2 regions of the Bacillus sp. NPDC094064 genome follow, and region 1 is predicted to be linked to the other one. Evidence: a T-box and tRNA genes for the amino acid it is inferred to sense, from the RefSeq annotation. Region 1 holds a T-box; the other holds one or more tRNA genes.
The links. The T-box of region 1 lies ahead of ileS (isoleucine--tRNA ligase). A T-box ahead of a tRNA ligase gene usually reads a tRNA of that ligase, here a tRNA-Ile.
Positions count from the first base shown of each region.

Region 1 (12,677 bases):
TGTTTCCAATTTATTTTTACATAACACCTTCATTTCCTATGGCAATCATACTATCAATTTGCGCTCAAATTCCGTTACTTATTGATGGATTCACCCAAAAATGGAAATGGAGAAGCAGCACAAATTTGCTAAGAGTAACTACCGGTATATTAAGCGGTAATGGGATGGGATTACTCATTTCATCTAGCATTATATGGATTCTTTCTTAAAGCGTATATTAATGGAGGTAGCTACTTAGATGTTCTGGATCTATTTAATTCTAATTTGCATTTCAGGAGGAAGTGGAATTGGTTTTATCATGCACGAGAAATATACAGAAGCAATAATAGCTTTTGGTATGTGCACATTGTTTATTGGCGTGCTATATTATTATCTTAAAAGAAGCAAAAAAAGAAGAAATTTCGACTGCGGCGATTTAGATTGTACTGATTGTTTAGATTGTGATTGTAATGATTAAGCTTCTATTGATCTATCTTTCTTCAAAGTAAAAAGGGTTAGTGTATTTTTAACGATGCACTAGCCCTTTTTGCTTTAGAATTTTGCTATTTATGATTAACTGGCTTAAATATTCCACACAAGTGTAGGAATATGTCTTCTATAAATAGAATTTTATTTTTGTGTTGTATATAAAGGGGGAATAGACATTGGAAACGTACGATTGGAATAGTAAACTGATATATTTAAAAAACACGAGAGACTTATATTACAATGACGATTATTTAAGTTTTTTAGTAAATACAGTTTGGCAGATCTCTGGGCCAGTACATATTGTTGATTACGGTTGTGGATACGGCTATTTAGGCCTAGTATTGTTGCCTTTACTTCCAAAGGGCTCAAAGTATACAGGTATTGATAGCGGGGAAACATTAATAGCTAAAGCAAGAGAGTTATTTCGTTCACTTCCATATGAATCAGAATTTATTGAAGGAGATGCTACAGAAATTGAATTAAAAAATAAATACGATATAGCAATCTGTCATGCTTTCTTATTACATATGAACTCACCAAAAAAGATGCTAGAAAAAATGATACAGTCAATTAAGGATGGTGGTAAAATAATCTGTTTTGAACCACATTGGATTTCAAATATGTCTTCATACGTGTTAGATGGAGAGAGCCAATCGAAAATTATCCAGCTAGGCATTTTACAGAAATTATTTGAAAGTGACACGCAGAGAAGTGGTAAAGATGGCAATATCGGCATGAAAATACCGATGTATTTAAGTGAATTAGGTGTGAAAAATATTGAGTGTAGAGTGAGCGATAAAGTGAATTTTTTAGACTCTAATATACATCACAAAGATAAAAACGATTTGTATCATTCGTTAAAAGAAGAGGGAATAGCGGGCAATCTAGGAGATAAACAGCAATTTATAGAACGTTTAATGGCCAGGGAATTAACATATGATGATGCGCTAGCTCAATATGAAGCTGAACTACGATTTTTTAAAGCATTTCATCTACATTCTTCTTTAGTATATACTCCGAATATGAAAATTACATATGGTGAAATAGTATGTTAAAAGGTAGCGCTTTATTGAGGATTGCTACCTTTAATATATGGAACCATGAGAGTCTTTGGTTTGAAAGGTTAGAAGCTATTTGTGAGGAGATTCGAAGCATTTCTCCGCATATTCTTGCTCTACAGGAAGTTAGAAGTTCTGTTAATTTGAAATCAAAGGAAAATGTGGCCCAGTATATAGCGAATCAAACTGGATATCCGTTTTGTATATTTAAAGAGTACCCTGATTCTCCAGATGAAGGACTAGCTTTTTTTAGTAAAATTCCTATTATAGCTGAAGAAGCAATTTGGGAAACTGATATAGAGGAATCAAATTATTGTGCCATTCGAATCACATTTAAATATAAAGATTGGAAGTTCGGAGTTACGAATGTTCATTTAAATTGGAAATCTAGTAGGATAAGACAAGAACAAATGAACACTGTGAATAATTGGATTGAAAACAGAGCCAGTAATTATGAATTATTATGTGGCGATTTTAATGATGATCCATATTCAATGGTGCATCAATACTTAATTCGGAAGCATTGGATAGATGTAGCTCAGTTTAAAGAAATCGAAGAGAACATGATAGCTCAACCAACTTTAGATTATAGAGAGAATCTGAATTTAAAAGGCTATGTAAAGCAAGAAAAAAGATACGATTGGATCATGATACAAGAAAATGCCGCATTTGAATTTCCTACGATTGAAAACGTATCTATATTTGGGGATTCGGTACTAACTTCAACTGGTGTGTTTCCTAGTGATCATTACGGTGTTTTTGCAGATTTGGAATTTGATAAGTGAAAATAATGTCGTTTAATGTTGGTAAGTCGATATTCGACATATAATCGCTGATATATTTTGAAAATCGCCGATATAATTTTATATATAGAGTTCACCTTTTGAAAGATAAGAGCTACATGTTACGTTATTTCATAAAATCAAACAAAATACAGAGAAAAACAAACATTTTTACTATATTCTGTTATGGATTAGAATAATATTAAATAATACCACTCATTATAAGAGATTATAGTTGAATACCTACAATATGATGTGTAAAATCTAAGCAAGTAGCAGTATAAATATAAATTCGAGGTGAATGCATGCTAGATTTTAAGCAGTTAGAAGCTTGTTTGAAAGACAAGAGATTTGTAGATGGATTACAGGAAATAAATAAAGAAATTTCATATATAAAAGAAACGAATACTATATCTTATGTGAAAAAGTGGCTTGCTAATATTCCTTCACATGAGGAGTTTGATATATTAATTCGCCTTACTGATGAAGGGCTTATGCACCAATACAGTTCATTCCTCATTCGCTACGCTTATAAAAAATTCCCAAATATGAGAACGCTCTCTTTATATTGTGACGAGTTAATTGATGAGCGGAAAATTCTTGAAGCAGAACAGTTGTTAAAAGATTCTTTAGAAGAGAGTAATAAAGAAAAAATAGATGTCGATTTTTTAGCGAAAACATACTTTACGTTAGTACGATGTCTGTTAGAAATGAAACGAAATGAAGAAGCGCTAATCTATATGCAAAAAGCAGAGGAGTACAGTACACGTGCGGTTTTTGATAAATGGGGCTACGTCTATATGCATACAGGTGAGTGGGAGAAAGCAGAGGAACAATTTATAGCCGGCATGCAGCATAAAGATTGTGAAGAGTTATCTACCTATTTATTATCACAGTTATATGCGAATAAAGGGGAACAGAAACGTGCATTACAGCTAATTGATGATGCGATTGTAAAGTTCCCGCAAGTACCATATTTTCACTTTGAAAAGGTGAAGTATTTATTAGATTTAGGGCAATATGAAGAGATGTTAGCGGTAATAGATAATATTAATCGTCAGCTTCCTTATCATGCTTATGAGGCTTACTTTATTCATTTACGTGCAGAAGCGCTGTATAAAATGAATAAACTTGTAAACTTACAGGAGTTATTAAAAGAAGAAAAAAGTTTAAAAGAATCCTTGTATCATAATTTAGAAAAAAATCGAGATGGAAAAAAGGTTCACCTGCCGATAGTTCCTATTGTACAAAAGGATAATTATTGTGTTCCGACAAGCTTAGAAATGATGTTGCAAATTTGGGGAGAGAAACATACACAAGACGAAATTGCAGAGTTTATTTTTGATATGACAGGTTCAAAGTTTTCGGATACTGTTTCGTATTTAGAAGGATTAGGTTATGAATATCGTTATTTCAAAGGGAATGAGGAAAACTATAAGAGACTGCTTGACCGAGGAATTCCCGTTTTATTAAGTATAGATATTGAGCATGCTTCGCATGTGCAAGTACTATCTGGATATGATGATACGTTACAAGCTTTTTATGTTCAAGATCCAAACTTTATAGAACCAGTTCTTGTGGAATATAGTAAATTGCAAGAGAAATATCGTTATACAGGTTGTTTGGCAATCACGTTTGTTCCGAAAGAAAAGAAGGAACAACTATCGTTTTTAAGTGAAGAAGAAAATCAGTATTTTAAATCCATTTTTTCTCTTACAGATCATTTAGATGAACACGATAAAGAGGGGGTTAGTCATTTAGTACACTTTTTAAAAGAGACGAGTGATAATCCGAATACGTGGTTATATACGATTAAACATCTAGATGTTGAAGTAGATAAAGAGTTTATTCTTAATTGTATAGAAAAGTTAACGGAAAAGTTTCCGAACTCGGATTTTGTTAAATTACATGGTGCCCAGTGCTTTATCCGTCTTCAAGAAATGGAGAAAGCTGGGCAAATGCTGACAAGTGTTGAGAAGAAAAATAATCGTGCTTTGTATCATTTGATAAATGGAAGATATGCATTTGAACAAGAAAATTATATAGAAGCAATTTCAAGTTTTCGTTCGTCGTTACAATTGGACGCAGATCAGCCGATTGCTTGGAGTTTTCTCGCTTTATCCTATATGTATATCGATAAATGTGAAAATGCGCTGCAGTTTTCTCAAGTTGCTTTAGAGCGTAGTCCTGAAAGATTCACGTTAACGAATCACGGTTTAATATTAATCGATTTAGAAAGATATGAAGAAGCATATGACATCTTTAATGATTTGTTAAAAGAGTATAAAAGTGAGGCGCATGTATGGTATGAGCGAGCGAGATGTGCACATCAATTAGGGAAGTTACATTTAGCGATAAAAGGGCTTAAAGTAGCGATTCATTTGGATAGTAATGCACCTTACATTTATACGAAACTTTCGGAAATATACGAATCAGATTTGAAGGATGATAAAAGTACGAAAGAAATTTTATTAAAAGGTATTGAGAATTGTGATGATAAAGCATCTCTTTACGTAAGGTTAGGTGACTATCATTTTCAGAATGATAGTTTAGAAGAAGCAGAAGTATTGTATGAGCGTGCTTTAGAAGAAAATGATGAAGATGTTTATTCTCATTTCGGAATTACGCAAGTGTATATGGCAAAAGAGCAATATAAAGAAGCGAAACAATATATTCTCGGTATCGAAAAACAAATTGAAAAGAGTCAAGATTTCCTTATGAATGCTGGGATGGTTTTATGGGATGCAGAAATCGAACTGGGCGGGAATGAGGAAGAACTAAAATTAGCATTGGTTAAATTAGAGAGTGGTATAAAGCAGGGAGATTATAGTGTAGCAAGTGCATTAGATGAATATGTAAATCGAATTAAAGGAACTGTGTTTGTACAACGAGGTATAGCTTTTTTAAGAACGTTACAAAAAGAAAGAAATGAAGTAAGTGAATACGGTTGTTATATAGGTATTTTATATGAATCTATTGGACAGTACGGCCAAGCAATGAAAAGATATAATAAGGCAATAGAACAAAAGAAAACGGCATTACCTTATTACCGAATTGGCGAAACACTTATGGCATTAGGGCAATTGACAGAAGCAAAACAAGCGTATGAAACATGTTTAGAGCTTGATGGGAATTTCGTAGGTGTACATTTACAGCTTGCAGAAATATATGAAAAAGAAGAAAATCATTCAAAGGAACAAAGTCATATGGTTCAGGCGATGAAAGAGGAACCATTGCATATAAATATGGAATACTTGGCGCAGCTTTCAGTAAAAGTAGAATTACAGGAAGAGTTGCTAGCGGAATTAGAACGGTTAGCTGGAGAAGTACCTGAAATATGGCGATTAGATGCGATCGCATATGTGTATGGAGCAATGAATGAAATAGATAAGGAAAAAGAACAAATTGAGCAAGCGATACAATTAGATGGGGAACATACGGAAGTTCTATATCATTATGCGAATGTATTGGTGAAAAAAAGAGATGCAAAAGCAATGGAAGTTGCAATGAAAGTCATGCGACAAGATATAGGTAATGAACGTATTTTTGATGTTTATGTGAAAGCAGTAGAACAACATCAGAAATTGTCTAACATACGTGATTTTTTGCATACATTGAAAGTGAAAAAAGCAGAAAGAAGTGCGGCATTTATGTATGCAGCAGCTGCGGTTACTGAAATGTGGATTGAACGCCAGCAAAATGAACAACCGAAAAAGTCTATATTTACGAGAGCGTTTTATCGTATGAAAAACCGTGCGAAAGAAATTTCAATGATAACAATAATCATTGAATTATATGAAATTTCGTTAAAGTTAAATCCGAAAAATAGTATGGCAGCGCAGCGATTTGCACAATTTTACGAGAATGCAGCGATGAATAAAGAAGCGATAGAAGTTTTGGAAACATCGTTAGAAAATAAATGGGATTATGATGTAGCGAAGCAACTAGTAAATCTTTTTATCGAGTGTGAAGAACAAGATAGATTGCAAGATGCTTTGGAACTAACGAAGCAAATGGTTCGAGAGTTACCAGATGACTATGATACTCTTTTTTTACAAGCACATGTTTTCTTTGAAGCCGGAGAAGAAAGAAAAGCAGAAAAGATTTATTTACAATTAACGGAGAAAACACCGTTTGTAAATAGAGGATTCCTTGCTTTAGGGGAAATGTATGAAAGTCAAGAGAGATTTGAAGAGGCAATTCACTTATTAGAAGGCGCTTCTATACATCATCCAAACGATACGGCAATTCTTCTTTCTTTAGCATCTTCATATCATGGGGCTGGACAAACGATAAAGGCAGAAAAAATAACAAGTGAAGTATTAACTATGGATGCTACAGACTTGTTAGCAAGATATGATCACGCTTGTTACTTAGCTCAATTAAACAGACATGAAGAGGCTAAACAAGAGCTTGAAATTGTAATTCGGGAAGATGGAACTGGATTTTTTGCGGAGCTTATCGAGAAAGATGAGGATTTAGCAGGAATACGAGAACTTGAGAAGTAACTGTATAGGAATGGTTAAGCAAGGATATAATTAAATATATATTTCGAATTAGTTGACAATTGATTGCCAAATGGCATAGAATAGCTTTTAACAAAGTATACAAATCTGAAGACGAGAACGAGTAAAATAATGAACTGTTCCCCAGAGAACCGGTGTATAGCTGAAAGCCGGTGTTCAGACGTTATTTGAAAATCATCTCCGAGGAGCCGAGGCTGAACATAAGTAAGCTCGGACGGATGTCTACCGTTACAAAGAACACGTATGATAGTACGTTGCTAAGTGCTATTAGTGAATAGCTAATAGAATTAGGGTGGTATCGCGGGTAAACCCGTCCCTACTTTATAGGGACGGGTTTTTTGTGTGCTTTAAAACATTCAAAAGGAGTGATTGTAGATGAAGAAAGTAGATGTAAAAGAGTCAGCTGTAGGGAGAGAAACACGTATTCGTAAACAGTGGAACGAGCAAAGCATTTTCGAGCAATCAATTCAGAATCGAGAAGGCGCACAATCTTTTGTGTTTTATGAAGGGCCACCAACGGCGAATGGATTACCGCATGTAGGTCATGCACTTGGACGAACAATTAAAGATGTAGTAGCAAGATATAAAACGATGGCAGGCTATAAAGTATTAAGAAAAGCGGGCTGGGATACACATGGTTTACCTGTAGAATTAGGTGTTGAGAAACAACTCGGTATTTCGGGTAAACATGAAATTGAAGAGTACGGCATTGAACCGTTTATTCAAAAGTGTAAAGAGAGTGTATTTACTTATGAGAAGCAGTGGCGTGAATTCACTGAAAGTATCGGTTATTGGGTAGATATGGATGATCCATACGTTACGTTAGAAAATCCCTATATCGAAAGTGTATGGCATATTTTAGGGACGATTCATGAAAAAGGATTATTGTATAAAGGGCATAGAGTTTCACCATACTGCCCAAGCTGTCAAACATCTCTTAGTTCACATGAGGTTGCACAAGGGTATAAAACAGTAAAAGATTTAAGCGCAACAGTTAAGTTTAAAGTGAAAGATAGTGAAAATGAGTATTTCTTAGGTTGGACAACAACACCTTGGACGCTTCCAGCAAATGTGGCGCTCGCTGTACATCCGAATATGGAATATGTTAAAGCAAAACAAGAAGGTCATGTATACATTGTTGCGAAAGAACGTGTACAAGATGTATTAAAAGAAGACTATGAAGTATTATCTGTTCATAAAGGTGAAGAATTAGTAAACACATCGTATACAGCACCATTTCCGATGAAAGAAGTTACAAATGGCTACCGCGTTATCGGAGCAGATTTCGTAACGGCAGATAGTGGTACAGGACTTGTTCATATCGCTCCAGCATATGGCGAGGACGATTATAAAGTCGTTCAAAGTGAAGGATTGTCATTCTTACATGTTGTAGATGAAAAAGGTGAGTATACGGAAGCAGTACCGTTTTTGAAAGGTAAGTTTGTAAAAGATTGTGACGTTGATATCGTTCGTTATTTGGCAAAGGAAGGGTTACTATATCATAAAGAAAAGTATGAACATAGCTATCCACATTGCTGGCGCTGTGATTCACCGTTACTGTATTATGCAGGAGAGAGTTGGTTAATCCGAACAACTGCAATTAAAGATACATTTTTACAAAATAATGATTCTGTCACTTGGTATCCAGATCATATGAAACATGGAAGATTCGGTAAGTTTTTAGAAAATATGGTGGACTGGAATATTAGCCGAAATAGATATTGGGGAACACCATTAAACGTATGGGAATGTGAAAGCTGTGATCATCAATTTGCGCCAAAAAGTATTGCTGAATTAAGAAAACATAGCACGAAAGAAACGCCTGAAGATTTAGAATTGCACAAGCCATATGTAGATGAAGTGCAAGTTTGCTGCGAAAAATGCGGAAGTACAATGAATCGTACACCTGAAGTAATTGATGTTTGGTTTGATAGTGGTTCCATGCCGTTTGCACAATATCATTACCCATTTGAAAATAAAGAGTTATTTGAAGAACAGTTTCCAGCGGATGTTATTGCAGAAGGCATTGATCAAACGCGCGGCTGGTTTTATAGTTTATTAGCAGTGTCAGCACTATATACAGGAAAAGTGCCTTATAAGCGAGTGTTATCACTAGGGCATGTTCTAGACGAAGAAGGACAAAAGATGTCTAAAAGTAAAGGCAATGCACTAGATCCTGTTGATTTAGTAGAGAAGTTTGGTGCGGATGCGCTACGGTGGGCTTTACTCGTTGATAGTGCTCCATGGAATGCGAAACGTTTTTCTGAAAGAACAGTACTGGAAGCCAAATCTAAATTTGTAGATACGTTAGTCAATGTGTATAGCTTCTACGTTTTATATGCAAATTTAGATGGTTATAATCCGAACGAAATGTATGACGTAAAGCGGACGAAATTAGATGAATGGGTATTGTCAAGATTGCATAGCACAACGAAAAAGGTAAGAACGGCACTGGATGATTACCAGTTTACAAATGCAGCTCGTGAAATCGCGGCGCTTGTAGATGAAGTGAGTAATTGGTATGTAAGGCGTTCACGTACTCGTTTTTGGGAATCTGGTATGAATGCTGAGAAAGCAGCTGCGTATGACACACTTCATGAAGTGCTTGTAACAGTTAGTAAATTAATTGCACCATTTACACCATTTGTCGCTGAAGATATTCATTTGAATTTAGAAGGCAGAAGCGTTCATTTAGAAGATTATCCAGTTGTAAATGAATCACTTATTCAGCCGAAATTAGAAGCGGAAATGGATGCTGTTTTACAAGTTGTTGAACTTGGAAGAAGTAACCGTAATCAGCATTCTTTAAAAGTAAAACAGCCGTTAGCAGAACTTGTATTACTTGAGCATAAAGAGAATGATATCGATTGGGAATCTTATCGTGATATCGTAATGGATGAGCTAAATGTAAAAGTATTCCATGTGGAACTCGATGAAACGAAGTATACATCCTATCAATTAAAGCTGAATTTTAAAACAGCTGGGCCGAAGTTCGGTAAAAATGTGAATGCAGTAAATGGCTGGTTAAAACAATTGTCACAAGAAGAAGTACAGCGCTTTGTCTCAACTGAAAAAGCGGTATATCAAGCTACGTCAGGGGAAGAAGTAGTTGTAACAGCTGAAGATGTATTGGTTGAGAAAGTTGCAAAATCAGGCTTCTCTAATACGACTAACGGGCAATATACGGTTATGTTAGATACGAATGTAACGGAAGAATTGTTACAAGAAGGGGTAGCACGTGAATTTATTCGCGCCGTTCAAGAATATCGTAAGCAGTTGAATTTACCGGTTAATTTACGTGTGGATGTTATTCTTGATACAGAGCAAGAACTACAAAAAACGTTAACGAATCATAAAGGTTTGTTGGAAGAAAACTTACTCGTTAAGCAATTTACATTTGATCGCTTAACGAATGAAGACGATGAACTATCTTTAGGTGAGACGAAAGTTCGCATTAAATTAAACGCGGCAAATTAAAGAAAAAGGAAGTTGGAATCATTCCAACTTCCTTTTTGTATGGTTAGGAAAGAAATATATTTCTACAGTATTTTGCTCCTTTTACACATAAATATTGAGAAAATTCCACTCCCCCTAAATGTAAAGGTAATAGATTTGCTCGTATAGAATTACTCGTAGATTCACTTTATTTCGTTACTTATGGACAGTAATAGCCTTATAGGAATGGGGTAAAGGTTTCAATTTATTAGGGGGAGTGGTTTCATGTTTAATAAAAAAATGGTGGCAATGGCAATGACTGTACCATTAGTAATGGGGACAATTTCTACTGTTTCGGCATTGGAAAAACAACAAGTAAAGCTAGAAGCATATTCACCGCAAAAGAAAGCAATTGAATATTTGAAAGGACATGCTACGGAATATGGATTAAAGCCAGACCTTTCAGATTTACAATATATTTCTACAACGGATACGTCAGTAGCTTCATATGTTCGATTCCAACAAGTAGTTAACGGTGCTCCTGTATTTTCAAAACAAATAACAGTTACTATTAATGGACAGGGGCAAGGAGTACTTGCTGTGTCTGATTACCAGCCTGTTCAAAATGTGAAGGAAATAACGAAAAAGATTAGTGAAAAAGATGCAGAACAAAAATCAATGGCGTATGTTGGAGGGGAAAGTGAGCAAAACTTATGGGCTCCTACAGAGAAAGAATTCGGATATATTGTTGAAGATGGAGTCGCTATTCCAGTATATAAAGTTGTAGTCCATTCTAATAATCCATTCGGTGCATGGGAAACATTTGTTGATGCGGAAAATGGAAAGTTAATTAAAAAAGTTGATATAAACCGAAAAGTAGAAGGAACTGGAAAAGTATTTTTACCTAATCCTGTCGTATCAAGTGGTAGTCTGGCAGGGTTAAAGGATAATAAAGATGCAGATTCAACGGCTTTAACGAATCAATTGAAAACAGTTACTTTAAAAGGTTTAGATGGTACAGGGTTTTTAATTGGAGAGTATGTAACAATTTCTTCAAAATCGAAGACAAAATCTACAAATTTACAATTTAACTATACACGCGCGAATGATAGCTTTGAAGATGTTATGTCATATTATCATATTGATACATTACAACGTTACATTCAAGGGCTAGGATTCAAAAATATTAACAATCGTTCCATTAAAGTGAATGTAAATGGTACAACAGATGATAATTCATTCTATTCTCCATCAACGAAAGCTTTAACTTTCGGTACTGGCGGAGTGGATGATGCAGAAGATGCGGGTATTATTGCACATGAATATGGACATTCAATTCAAGATAATCAAGTACCTGGATTCGGTAGTTCACCAGAAGGTGGAGCGATGGGAGAAGGGTTTGGTGACTTCTTAGGTGCTACTTATGAAGATGCAGTGTCGACTACAGGGTACGGAAAAGCATGTGTTGGAGAATGGGATGCGACTGCATATTCTAGTTCAGATCCAACGTGCTTACGCCGATTAGATAATAATAAAGTGTATCCGAAAGATATTACGAATGAAGTACATGATGATGGGGAAATTTGGGCACAAGGCCAATACGAAATGGCACAAGCTTTTGGCCGTGATGTAGCAACAAAAATTATTTTACAATCACATTGGTCATTAACACCAAATGCGAAATTCCGTGATGGTGCGAAGGCAATTAAGCAAGCGGATGCTCTTTTATATGGCGGACAACATGCCGCTGATATCGATCGTATTTGGGCAGCAAGAGGAATTAGTACGAATTAAAATAAAAAAGTCGTGGTATTTTATAAGCCACGACTTTTTTATTTTTCTAAGAACTGGTATGAGTAAATTAGGTGATATCAATGATAGTGTGAATATATCCACATTCCATTTACTTTTTTGTATCTTTAAAAACAAAATGCTCTTTAAATTTTCTAGACTCAACTTTTTGACCGTTTCTCATCGAGCGGAAAGGATGTTCTTGCCACGTAATGATCACGTCCACTTCATTTGATTTTGTAGCAACAGGGAAGTTAGCATGTCTGAATCCAGTTTTTCCGCTTGCTAGTCGACTTTCTTCTAGGGAAAAGAGTTCGTATTTTGTTTTCATATTTGGTTCATTACGGAAGACTTCAACTTGTACGTTATATACTTCGTTTTCTCCAACATTCGTTACTGAAAATTGATATGTTTGAAATTCATCTTTTTTAGCTTGAAGCATATTCTTGCTTATTTTTTTCGGTTCAGCAATATTCACTCGCCATTGATCAGAATTTTGAGAGATTGGTAAAGAGTTTGGTGAATAGGCGTATGTTTCATTCACTACAATTAAGCATAACAACAAGAGAAAGAAACTAATTGCTTTTTTCATATGTATACCTCCGTTACAATTTTGA
Region 1 covers NZ_JBNNUI010000006.1:284,016-296,692, forward strand. Annotated here, with positions in the region: gene ACQKNI_RS16135 (DUF2085 domain-containing protein) at 1-209, shown strand, start outside; gene ACQKNI_RS16140 (hypothetical protein) at 239-457, shown strand; gene ACQKNI_RS16145 (class I SAM-dependent methyltransferase) at 645-1,523, shown strand; gene ACQKNI_RS16150 (endonuclease/exonuclease/phosphatase family protein) at 1,517-2,311, shown strand; gene ACQKNI_RS16155 (tetratricopeptide repeat protein) at 2,614-6,816, shown strand; T-box leader at 6,916-7,155, shown strand; gene ileS (isoleucine--tRNA ligase) at 7,210-10,311, shown strand; gene ACQKNI_RS16165 (M36 family metallopeptidase) at 10,555-12,063, shown strand; gene ACQKNI_RS16170 (hypothetical protein) at 12,173-12,652, opposite strand.

Region 2 (12,677 bases), on a different contig from region 1:
GATATTGATCAAATGTACCGATATCTAACCAATAACCTTCTGATAAATATGCAAATAACGCGTTCTTATTTGCCAATAGCGGAAACACATCTTGACTGAAATCAAAAAATTGCCTCTGCGGTATGTAAGAGAAGATATCTGGCTCCATAATATAAATCCCTGTATTCACAATATTAGAGACTACCTCATTCCAGCTCGGTTTTTCTATATATCGTGTCACCTCTTGTTCTTTGTTCATTACAACCAAACCGAAGGAGAGTGGGTTTTCTACTTCCTTCACAAACATGGTTACCATTCTTTTCTTTTGTTCATGAAATGCAATTCCTTCTGATAATTGAAAATCAGTTAATGCATCCCCGCTTATCACAACAAATGTTTCATCTAAAAATTTTTCCGCCTGTTTGATACTTCCTGCAGTTCCAAGCGGAGGAGAGTCTTCAAAATAGTACAAGTTTACTCCCCATTTACTACCATCACCAAAATATTGCTTAATGGCTGTACTCATATATTGCACTGTAATTGCGATTTCACGAATACCATGCTGACGTAATAATTCAATATTGTATTCCAATACTGGCTTTTCTAATAATGGTAACATCGGTTTTGGAGTATTACATGTTAATGGTCTAAGGCGTCTTCCTTTTCCTCCAGCTAAAATAACCCCCTTCATATACTTCAGCCTCCACTTATATAATGTTCAGTAACTCCATATACGTTATGTATATTTTCTACCCCGCATTAACTAGCTTAAGTTTGATTGTTTCAATGAATCATCACTGAGGGAACACGCTGATTAAAATTTCTTATATAAATATATCTTTCGCACTTCACCAAAAAAGAAAGCGCTTACTATTAACTTAGTAAAATAATGTTTACTATGTAACCAACATATACGTACTAATTTTTCGATTACATTATGATACATCTTATCATCATAAACTAAAGGAAACAATGAGCTTTTTTTGTCGTGTTTTGACTAAAAAAAGCAGGTGATGTTCACCTGCTTTTTATTTATTCATTTAATAAATAATGCTTTCCTTTCACTAAATAAAATACATTTTCGGCAATATTTGTAATATGATCTGCTACACGCTCAATATATCTCGCCACAAAGGACAATTGTGTAATTTGCGTAATTGTTTCTGGTTGTTCCGGAATGGAAGAGATAAATTCACGAATTGCCTTTCCATATATTTCATCAACGGAATCATCCATTTCAGCAATTTGTTTTGCAATAGTTAAATTTTCTTGCTCATATGCTTCCAATGCTAAAGTTAACATCTTATGAGCAATTTCAAACATTTCGTCAAGATTTTGCAAACTAACTGTCACTTCTTTTTCTCCAAGACGAATTGTAGATTTCGCAATATTTACAGCATGATCTGCAATACGCTCTAAATCTGTTGCTGTTTTAATTGAAATAAAAATTCTTCGTAAATCACTTGCTACAGGCTGCTGCTTCGTAATAAGCATAAGTGCAAGATCATTTATTTCCTCTTCTAAATTATCCATACGATAATCACCATCTATAACCTCTAACGCTTTCTCTACATCTCTTGTATGCAAACCTTCCATCGCAAGTAATAAAGCTTCTCTCGCTAGTTCACCTAGCTCAATTACCTTTTGCTGTAACGTTTTTAAATCCCATTGAAACTGTTCTCTTACCATTGTTTCTTCCCCCTCAATATTATTATGTGCCATTATATATAAATCCCCTACGTAGCCCTTACTTACACCTGTAATAAGCTTTAAGATAGGAGAAGTATTCATTCTCTATTAAAATGAGGTAAAAATAAGAAATACCCTCTGTTAAGAGGGTATTTACTCTTATCCTTGCTAGCGCAATCAACCAAATCGGCCTGTAATATAATCTTCTGTTCGTTTATCTGAAGGTGTCGTAAATAATTTGTTTGTATCTGTATATTCCACAACTTCTCCACTTAAGAAGAAAGCAGTTTTGTCTGAAATACGTGCTGCTTGTTGCATGTTATGCGTCACAATAACGATGCTAAAGTCTTTCTTTAACTCTTGAATAAGTTCTTCTACTTTTAATGTTGAGATTGGATCTAACGCCGACGTTGGCTCATCCATTAAAATAACGTCCGGCTCAATCGCTAAACAACGTGCAATACATAAACGTTGTTGCTGTCCACCAGATAAACCATATGCATTATCGTGCAAGCGATCTTTCAACTCATCCCAAATCGCTGCTCCACGTAAACTTTTTTCAACAATTTCATCCAATGTTTTTTTGTCACGAATACCATGAATTTTCGGGCCGTATGCTACATTTTCATAAATAGATTTTGGAAATGGATTTGGCTTTTGGAATACCATTCCTACATGCGTTCGTAATTCTTCAACTGGATATGATTTATCAAATATGTTGCGTTCTCTATATTCAATTACACCTGTAGTTCGAACGATAGGTACTAACTCTACCATACGATTTAATGTTTTTAAGTACGTTGATTTACCACAACCACTTGGGCCGATAATTGCTGTAACTTCATTCTCATGAATACTTAAGTTAATATCCTTTAAAGCATGGTCTTCTCCGTACCATAAATTTAAGTTTTTCGTATCAAATACTACTTTCTTTGGTGCAGTCTCGATTTTCTCTTCGTTTTTCACCTGTACATTTACTACCGTTGCTACCATTTGAATTCCCCTTTCATCCACTTCCAACTTATTTTCGATTTCGTAACCATAAGACAAATATATTGATAAAGAGCAACAAACCTAACAAAACAATCATCCCAGCTGCTGCTACGTACTGAAATTCTTCTTGTGGTCTACTCATCCAATTAAAAATTTGAATTGGTAAAACTGTAAACCGATCAAACATACTAAATGGAACATAGTTTGCAAATGCAAGCGCTCCGATAACTAACAGCGGTGCCGCTTCTCCAATTGCTCTTGATAGGGCTAACGTACACCCTGTTATAATGCCTGGAAAAGCATACGGCAATACAACTTGATACATCGTTTGCCACTTCGTAGCACCTAATCCATAAGAAGCCTCTAATAATGAACTTGGTACAGACCTAATTGCTTCTTGACTAGCCACAACAACTGTTGGTAACACGAGCAAGCTCATCGTCAGTGCCGCTGCGACGATACTCTCTCCTAAATGAAGAGCATATACAAAAATGGTTAAGCCGAGTAATCCATATACAACGGAAGGTACTCCTGCTAACGTTTGATTATTAATTTCTATTATCTTTTTAAATATGGATTCCTTCGCATATCGCTCTAAATAAAGGGCAGTTCCGACTCCCAATAGAAACGAGACGGGTATAACAATGCTCATAAATAATATTGTTCCTGACAAAGCTGCAGCAATACCAGCTTCTCTCGGATTACGCGAAGCGAAGTTTGTAAAAAAATCTATGGAAAGATAACTTATACCTTTTTCAAAGATTTGAAAAAGCAAAATAAACAGTATTACTATCGAAAACAAAATTGCAATATAAAATGACAATTTGTAAATTCGGTCTTTTAAAAAACGAGATGCCATATTTTCTTGTATTTTTTTTTGATTCAACATTCGCATATTATGTCACCCTCCCAAAACGGCGCATAATAGACTGCGAAATGATGTTCATTATAAATGTAAACAAGAATAATGTTGCACCCACAGCATACATGCTGTAATAAGTAATCGTTCCATGCGGAGCATCACCTAAACTCACTTGCACAATATAAGCTGTTAACGTTTGAATCGAGTGTGTCGGATTGAGTGATACATTCGGTGTGGATCCCGCTGCAATTACAACGATCATCGTTTCACCAATCGCTCTGGAAGCTGCTAATATAATCGCCGCTATAATCCCTGTAAAAGCCGAAGGAAACACTACTTGTTTTACCATCTCAAGGCGAGTTGCTCCGAGTGCTAACGAAGCTTCTTTCGTTCCTTTCGCTACAGCTCTCATCGCGTCTTCAGACAGAGATGCAATTGTAGGTATCAGCATAAATCCAATAACAATCCCTGGACTTATCGCATTAAAAAATTGTAAATCTGGTATAACCCGTTGTAAAAGCGGTGTGACAATTGTTAGTGCAAAAAAGCCATATACAATTGTCGGAATGCCTGCTAATAGTTCTAACATCGGCTTTAATATTTTCCGTGCACCATTTGAAGCATATTCGCTTAAAAATACGGCACAAGCTAAACCGATAGGAATTGCTACGCACATAGCAATCGCCGTTACAAGGACTGTTCCACATATAAGTGGTAATATACCGAATTTAGGATCTTCAAAAAAAGGTAACCATTCTTTCTCCGTCAAAAAGAAGTGTAATGGTATGTTTTGAAAAAACATCATTGTTTCATTTGCTAACGTAAAAACAATTCCAAGTGTCGTCACAATCGACACGCTAGCAATTATTTTTAGTAATAACGGAACCATTCGATTGATTCGCTGCGTTTTTTTTCTTTGTTTTATATTTCTTTCAATCAAATGTTGTACAGAAAATGTAATTTGACTTTTGTCATTATGAGCCAAAGATGAAAACCCCTTTCCACCCTGACATTACCTTTTTATTTCTGTTAACATTCGCAGCTGTTCATTATATTTTTCTTTTGGTAATTTTACATACCCTACTTCTTCAGCAAGGTTACCAACATGCCGAATCATAAACTCCACATAATTTGCTACATTCATTTTATTTCGGATCGATGCATTATTCACATAAGTAAATAGCGGTCTAGATAAAGGCTTATACTTACCTGATTGAATGGTCTCTTTCGTCGGAAATACACCATTTACTTTTATCGCTTTCACCTTATCTCGATTGGCCATATAATAAGCATATCCTACAAAAGCAATGGCATTTTTATCATTCATTACTCCTTGCATAATAACTTGATCATCTTCAGACAAAGAGACTTTTTTTACAATGCGACTTTTTTGTAAGATGACATTTTGAAAATAATCATACGTACCAGAATCTACACCTGGCGCATAAAATTTCACCTGTTCACGTGGCCATGATGAATGAATTTGTGACCATCGCTTCTCTCTTCCATCTTCACTCCACAATAGACGTAACTCGTCTATTGACATATCGTCTACCCAATGATTTTGACGATTTACAACGATCGTAAGACCATCGTAAGCGACTTCAAACGGTGTAAACTGAATGGAGTTTTTCTTCATTTCATTTTCTTCCACTTGTTTCATTACTCTTGAAGCATTATTTATATCTACTTCTCCTTTACTGAAACGATTAAACCCTCCTCCTGTTCCAGATACACTGATCGAAATTTTCACGTTTGGATGCGCCTTTGTGTATTCCTCCGCTACTGCTTCTATAATAGGAAAAACTGTTGAGGATCCATCAACTCTCACTTCTCCCATATCACTCACAGCAAATGCAGTAGTCATGCCAAAACAAAGGAAACATAGCGATAATATGAAAACTTTAATCGACGTACTCATCCATTTCACGTGTTCTTCCTCCTAGAAGTAACCGGAAATAACAGGATTACAGATATAAGAATACTGCTAAACTATTAATTCGGTTTTAATTGTTTGTAAAAGTTTTGTAAAGTTCCACAAGAATCCACATAAGGTGAAATTTTAATCAATAGCGGGCTGTTCATCCACACTGGTTATTAATCCATAAAATCGTTATCCTCCCAGCACACAATATACAAGTATCATTTGTGGGGTTGCGTACTTTTTTCAATCGTTTATACTTGTCCACATTTATTACACGATATGCATAAACTATAAAAAAAAGCACACTATCTTTTCAGATAGTGTGCTTTTTTTACGACTTTTTTATTCATCATCTTGATTTTTATTTTTATTATCTTTTGCATCTTTTGGAGCTTCACCATTTTCTTGCTTTTTCAAATCAAAGTAAGCGTCCATAATGTCACGACTAATATAACCGTTAATACCTGATTTATCATCAACCCAAGGTACAACAACAGAAAAGGCTACTTCAGGGTCTTCAAGTGGCGCATAACCTACCATTGTTAAGTTATATGTCTCTTTGCGCTCACCTTTTGCATTTCTACCATTCTCTTTATCACCGCCATACACGGTTTCAGCTGTACCTGTTTTACCAGCAGCTTTATATGGTGCACCTGTAAAGTATTTCGTAGCTGTACCACCGGCATCATTAAATACTTGTCTAAATCCTTCTTGAACACGTTTAATTTGTGATTCAGGCATATCAATACGATTTAGCACTTTCGGTTCCATAGAATGAACAACTTTTCCAACTTCGTCTGGTTTTGCTTCCGGTTCACGAATTTCTTTCACAACTTGCGGCTGCATACGGTAACCACCATTTGCAATTGTTGACACGTACTGTGCTAATTGAAGCGGTGTATACGTATCATACTGTCCAATTGATAAATCTAATAAGAAACCTGGAATATTATCTGTTTTACCTTTTTGTCCAGCAGATTCATTCGGTAAATCAATACCTGTTTTCACGCCAAGTCCAAACTGTCCAAAATAATAACGCATCGTATCATATGCTTTTTGTGGTATATCTAACGTACCACCTCTCACATATGGAACACCTGCGATATTCATCGCTGTTTTAAACATATATACGTTAGAAGACATTTTTAATGCTGTCAGATCATTAATATATCCCATCGTCTTCCAAGAAGATTTTTTTGGCGTTCCTTTTAATACAATCGGTTCATCAAGTTGAACTGAACCCGGTTGAATCGCACCTGTTTGATACCCTGTAAGCACTGTCGCACCTTTTACAGTCGATCCCATCGGATAAGAACTCGTCATCGTTCCTAACGCGAAATCTTGTACTTTCGTTTCTCCATTTTCTTCCACTAATTGTTTCCCAGCCATAGATAAAACTTCACCATTTTTCGGATTCATCATTACAACGAATGCACGATCTAAAAGAGGTTGTCCCCCTTTATATTTCAATAAATTTTTAGTGATAATTTCTTCCACACGCTTTTGTAATTCCATGTCGATTGTTAAATTCAGGTCATTGCCTCGTTGTCCTTGTGATACATTAATCGTTTCTAAAATATTACCATTTTTATCTGTAATATTTTTCACTTCTGATTTCGTACCGTGCAAGCTATCTTCATATTGCTGTTCAAGATAACTTTTTCCTACTCGGTCATTTCGATTATAATCACGAACAAGATAGTAATCTAGTTTTTCTCTCGGTAAACCTTCATCAGATGTCGACACGCCGCCAAGAACACTTCGGAATAAATCATCATACGTATATTTTCGTTCCCAATCAACATTCGTATCTATACCTGGTAATGTTGCTAGATTTTCACTAATAATCGCATATTCTTCTGGTGTAGCATCTTTTTTAATAACTTGAGGTGTCATTGCATATCCGCCGTCCATCTTACTTCTAATCGCTAGTATTTCTAAATCTTTTGCGGATAATTGATTAATCTCTTCTTCCGTCACACGACTTCGTTGACGTTCGTCTAATTCTTTTTCGTCAATTTTGTTATTTTTCAATTCTTGACGATCTTTATTCGTAATCTTTTCTTTCGCTTCCTCTTTATGCAGAGCAAGCCAATAGTCTTTTTTATCACGATCTGTTAATTTATCTATCGGTACCTCAATCAAACCAGCTAATTTTTCCGCTGTTTTTTGGCGATCTTCCGCAGTTGATCCTTTCATTTTTGTAAATGTAATTGTACGAACAGCTGTATTATCTACTACAGGTCGCCCATAACGGTCAAATATTTTCCCACGCGGGACTGGATTACTTATCGTGGAGTTCTCTTTCTTCTCCACTTCATTCTTATATTCCTCACCGCGAACAATTTGTACATATCCGAGCCTTACAATAACCGCGGAAAACATTAAAAACACGCAAAAAAACAGCACGTTTAACCGAAATGGAACGTGGGTCTTTTTCTTTTGTTGCTTCTGCTTCTTACTCATACAAACCCCCTCTACCAACAGCTATGTAATGTGAAAGGGACACCTTTATACAGGTGTCCTCACTGCTGTCTTACATCTTTTTCTATTCTAGCATAAAATAAACGAGAAGTTAACCTTCTGGTTCTGTTTGATTTTGCGTGTTTCCTTGCGCTACCACACTTGTTTTCCCCGCATTTCCCTCTTCATATTTGACATTTTTAACTGCAAAATATATAAGAAAATGTCCAGCACCTAAAATGCATAATAAGAAAGGTAAGCTTTTTTCAGGTGGAAAAAATAGAACCGCACACAAAAAGCTTAAAATGGAACAAATTCTACCGGCATTTAACCATAATTCTCGGACAACTACATACTCTACACGCCACTCTCTCGCATTTTTCGCTCTACCAATTACGTCATATGTCATTGATCCGTACGGAACGAGTAAAATAGGGTATGCAATCGCGATACATGCCGCATAAATAAGTAACTTTGTATATGTAACATTGAATATAACTAAAAATACGACCGCATATAAAATAATGCCTCCAAGTAAAATTGCTTTTTTTCTCCACTCTTTCTTTAACATACGAGCGACTAAGTAGTAACATATAAATGATACAGTAGAATTTACTAAGCTATATTTCCCTAGCGCGAGCTCACTATCAGTTGCTAAATAAACATATACGGAAATGACAAAAATAAATGTCCCTTCTCTCAACCCCTGAAAAAAATGAGCCCGTGTAATTCTCCCCCAATTTTTATCAATCCGTCGCTCTTTCAATACTTGCATCACTTCATAACGTCCTTCACATTCTCTCTTAGATAAAAAAAAGCTTAAAACGACCGCAATAGCAAATAGCACTAATGAAAGAAAGAATATGACAGTATAACCACTCCATTTTTCCATACGTGAAATTGTATATCCTGCTGCTATTGGTCCAATCATTCCAGAGAAGGATGTAAGGAGCCCGAGAAAACCGTTAAAGAAATCTCTTGTTTCTGGTTCTGTAATTTCAAATGTCAATAAGTTAAACGCTAACCAGTAAAAACCATATCCGATTCCTAAGAGGGCTCCCATTAATAAAATATAGTGAGAAGCGCTTTTTCCCGCTACTAAAACAACGATAAAAAACACAGCTAACGTTCCCACACCTATTCTTAACAAGATCGAGCGATCAATACGTTTCGCAAATTTCCCACCTACAAGAAATGTGAGAGGCTGTAATACAACGCTGGCCAAATTATACAAGCCAAGATTCACATAATTTTGTGTTTGTTTCCATAAATAAATGTTCACAAATGTATTCGATAAAGAAATTGCGAGCGTGTATAAGCCTCCAATAAGGAGCAATAACACTAAATCCCGATTCACTTCAACGTCACCAATTATATGTTTCCACTTCATACACAACTCTCCTTTACTTCATGTTCTAGTCTTCCAAAGACAAGCCCAATTATGTAAAAGGAAAGCATAGAAAAAAAGCTAGGAGCATTCTCCTAGCTTTTTTCTATAATTGTTACAATTATTTTGCTTCTTGGTAACGTTTTTCAGCAGCGTTCCAATCTACAACGTTCCAGAATGCACCGATGTAGTCTGGACGACGGTTTTGGTAATGTAAGTAGTAAGCATGCTCCCAAACATCTAAACCGATAACTGGAGTCTTACCTTCAGTTAGAGGAGAATCTTGGTTTGGAGTGCTTGTTACTTCGATCTCACCGTTATTTACTACTAACCAAGCCCAACCAGAACCGAAGCGAGTTGCGCCAGCTTTTGCGAATTCTTCTTTGAATGCATCGAAGCTACCAAATTTCGCTTCAATTGCAGTTGCAAGTTCGCCTACTGGTTGTCCACCACCGTTTGGAGATAGGATTGTCCAGAAGAATGTATGGTTCGCATGTCCGCCACCATTGTTACGTACTGCTGTACGGATTGCTTCTGGCACTTCATTTAAGTTTGCAACTAATTCTTCAACGCTTTTGTCAGCTAATTCTGCATGACCTTCTAAAGCAGCGTTTAAGTTTGTAATATACGTGTTGTGATGTTTTGTATGATGGATGTTCATTGTTTCTTTGTCAAAGTGAGGTTCTAATGCATCATACGCATAAGGTAAATTTGGTAATTCGTGTTTTGCCATTGTTATATTCCTCCCAGTTTATGTATTGCCACTAATATGCGACATACAACTTCATTCTACCCTAATTGCCATAGGGTGCAAACAAATAAATCACATTGTCTTGCTACCATTAAAGTAGCAAAATTCCCACTTCTTTTCAATTAAAATGCTCATATATTCCGTAAAAAAAAGCTCCCTTCTACAAGGAAGCTTCCTGCTAACGTAATAAACTTATGAAATGGATATGGACCCTGTAGGACTCGAACCTACGACCGGACGGTTATGAGCCGTCTGCTCTAACCAGCTGAGCTAAGGGTCCACAATTATGTATGTAATCATATATAAAATAACTGAATTCCTATCGGATATATCCTTTAAGAAATGTAAGATAAATTTACCATATGCAAAAGAAAAGTGTCAATTGTATTTTTCTCTTTTAAAAGTAGAAAATTAATAAAAGAGAAATTCAGTTCTCTCTACTATATGTAATATAACTTGAGATTCCCTAGATTCGTACGTTACAATGATTTTATACATACATAAAGGAAGTGAATCTATGTCCATATTTACCCAATTCGCAAAAAGTGTATACTCACCTAAAGATATGGCGCTATTCCGTTTTCAAAAAATCGGTAAAACCATTTTGTATATTATGCTACTTTGCTTAATTACTACTATTCCAAGAACTTTCTTATACGGTAGTCTTATCCAGGATGGTGTGAGCATGGTAAATCAAGTCATCGATAAAGATTTACCTGATTTTAAAATTGAAAATGGCGAACTAAAAGCCGATATTGATCAACCTATTGAAAAAGAAGAGGGAAATGCACTTTTCGTATTTGATCCGAATTCAACAGACTTAGAAAAATACCAAAATAAAACAGGTTTATTTGTTTTAAAAGATAAAGTAGTCTCTATGGGAAATGGTCAAACACAAACGTATTCTTATAACGATTTGTTAGGTGCATCGCTTGAGAAAAAAGATCTACAAGAATTTATTTCTTTATTCGATAATATTTACCCAATTTTATTATTTGTTATCGGATTCTTAGTGTACCTATTCCAATTATTCATCACTTTTGTAGGCGTGACTTTACTTGCGTTCATCGGTTCTGCCATGAGCGGTCAACGTAAACTATCCTATAAACAAGTTTGGACGCTAACCGCATACAGCTACACAATCCCAACCATTTTCTTCATGATTATGGATTTATTCAAGATCGTCGTACCTGGGGCAACGTTCATTTATATCGCAGTTGTTTTAATCGTTCTATACTTAACGATTAAAGAAGTTCCAAAACCGAAAGAAAAATAAAAGCGTTAAAAAATGCCTAAATAGGCATTTTTTTTTTGGACAAGCATATATTCCTAGCAAAGGAGTGAAGAATATGAAAAGATTAGGTATATTCTTATTCGTGCTTGTTCTCGGCTATATATTTTATTACGACATAAAAATCGGCACTTTACCGATGTTAAGTTCATATAAAAAAACAACCTCTGCTCAAACTATAAAAAAAGAAGACACAGATACAAAACAGGATAAAGAGAATAAAGCAGAAAAAGAAACTGATGTAACTTATAAAACAATCGAAGTAAAAACTGGTGAAACAGTCCTCTCGATTACAGAACAAATTAATAAGAAAAAAATCCCTTCTATTGAAAAAGTAATTGATGACTTTAAACAATTAAATAAAAGTACATCTGCTACAAAAATACAAATTGGAAAGTCTTATAAATTCCCGTTATATCAATAAGCGATCACTTAATCCTTGTCAATTACATAAAGGCGCTGATACAATAGTAAAAGTGAAACCGAGCACTTCGGTTTCTATAGCCCTGTATCACGTATACTATCATTGATATACGGGACTAAATAAGAAACTTCTTTTATAAGGAGAGCGATCTATTCGTGAATGAAATGACTCATCGTACAAAAACACGTCCAGTTAAAGTCGGTAATTTAACAATTGGCGGTAATAATGAATTAATTATACAAAGTATGACAACAACAAAAACACATGATGTTGAAGCAACAGTTGCTGAAATTAAACGTTTAGAAGAAGCTGGCTGTCAAGTTGTTCGTGTTGCCGTTCCAGATGAACGCGCAGCAGATGCTATTGCTGATATTAAAAAACAAATCAACATTCCACTTGTTGCTGATATTCATTTTGATTATCGTCTTGCTTTAAAAGCAATTGAAGGTGGCATTGATAAAGTACGTATCAATCCAGGTAACATTGGCCGCCGCCATAAAGTAGAAGCCGTTGTAAATGCGGCAAAAGAGCGCGGTATTCCAATTCGTATCGGTGTAAACGCTGGTTCATTAGAACGCCATATTTTAGAAAAATATGGATATCCAACTGCTGATGGTATGGTTGAGAGTGCACTACACCATATTAAAATTTTAGAGGACTTAGATTTCCACGATATTATCGTATCTATGAAAGCCTCTGATGTTAACTTAGCAATCGAAGCATACGAGAAAGCATCTCGCGCTTTTGATTACCCATTACATTTAGGTATTACAGAATCTGGAACATTATTTGCCGGAACTGTAAAAAGTGCCGCTGGTCTTGGAGCAATCTTAAGCAAGGGTATCGGAAATACACTACGTATTTCATTAAGTGCTGATCCAGTTGAAGAAGTAAAAGTTGCGCGTGAACTATTA
Region 2 covers NZ_JBNNUI010000009.1:69,760-82,436, reverse strand. Annotated here, with positions in the region: gene ACQKNI_RS19805 (sugar phosphate nucleotidyltransferase) at 1-670, opposite strand, end outside; gene phoU (phosphate signaling complex protein PhoU) at 1,012-1,668, opposite strand; gene pstB (phosphate ABC transporter ATP-binding protein) at 1,846-2,661, opposite strand; gene pstA (phosphate ABC transporter permease PstA) at 2,690-3,556, opposite strand; gene pstC (phosphate ABC transporter permease subunit PstC) at 3,558-4,508, opposite strand; gene ACQKNI_RS19780 (PstS family phosphate ABC transporter substrate-binding protein) at 4,536-5,453, opposite strand; gene ACQKNI_RS19775 (peptidoglycan D,D-transpeptidase FtsI family protein) at 5,790-7,913, opposite strand; gene ACQKNI_RS19770 (MFS transporter) at 8,023-9,300, opposite strand; gene sodA (superoxide dismutase [Mn]) at 9,419-10,030, opposite strand; tRNA gene ACQKNI_RS19760 (tRNA-Ile) at 10,255-10,328, opposite strand; gene yqgB (protein YqgB) at 10,566-11,324, shown strand; gene ACQKNI_RS19750 (hypothetical protein) at 11,398-11,763, shown strand; gene ispG (flavodoxin-dependent (E)-4-hydroxy-3-methylbut-2-enyl-diphosphate synthase) at 11,928-12,677, shown strand, end outside.
Region 2: it has a tRNA-Ile gene. The T-box ahead of ileS (isoleucine--tRNA ligase) is inferred to sense a tRNA for this amino acid. The anticodon was not compared.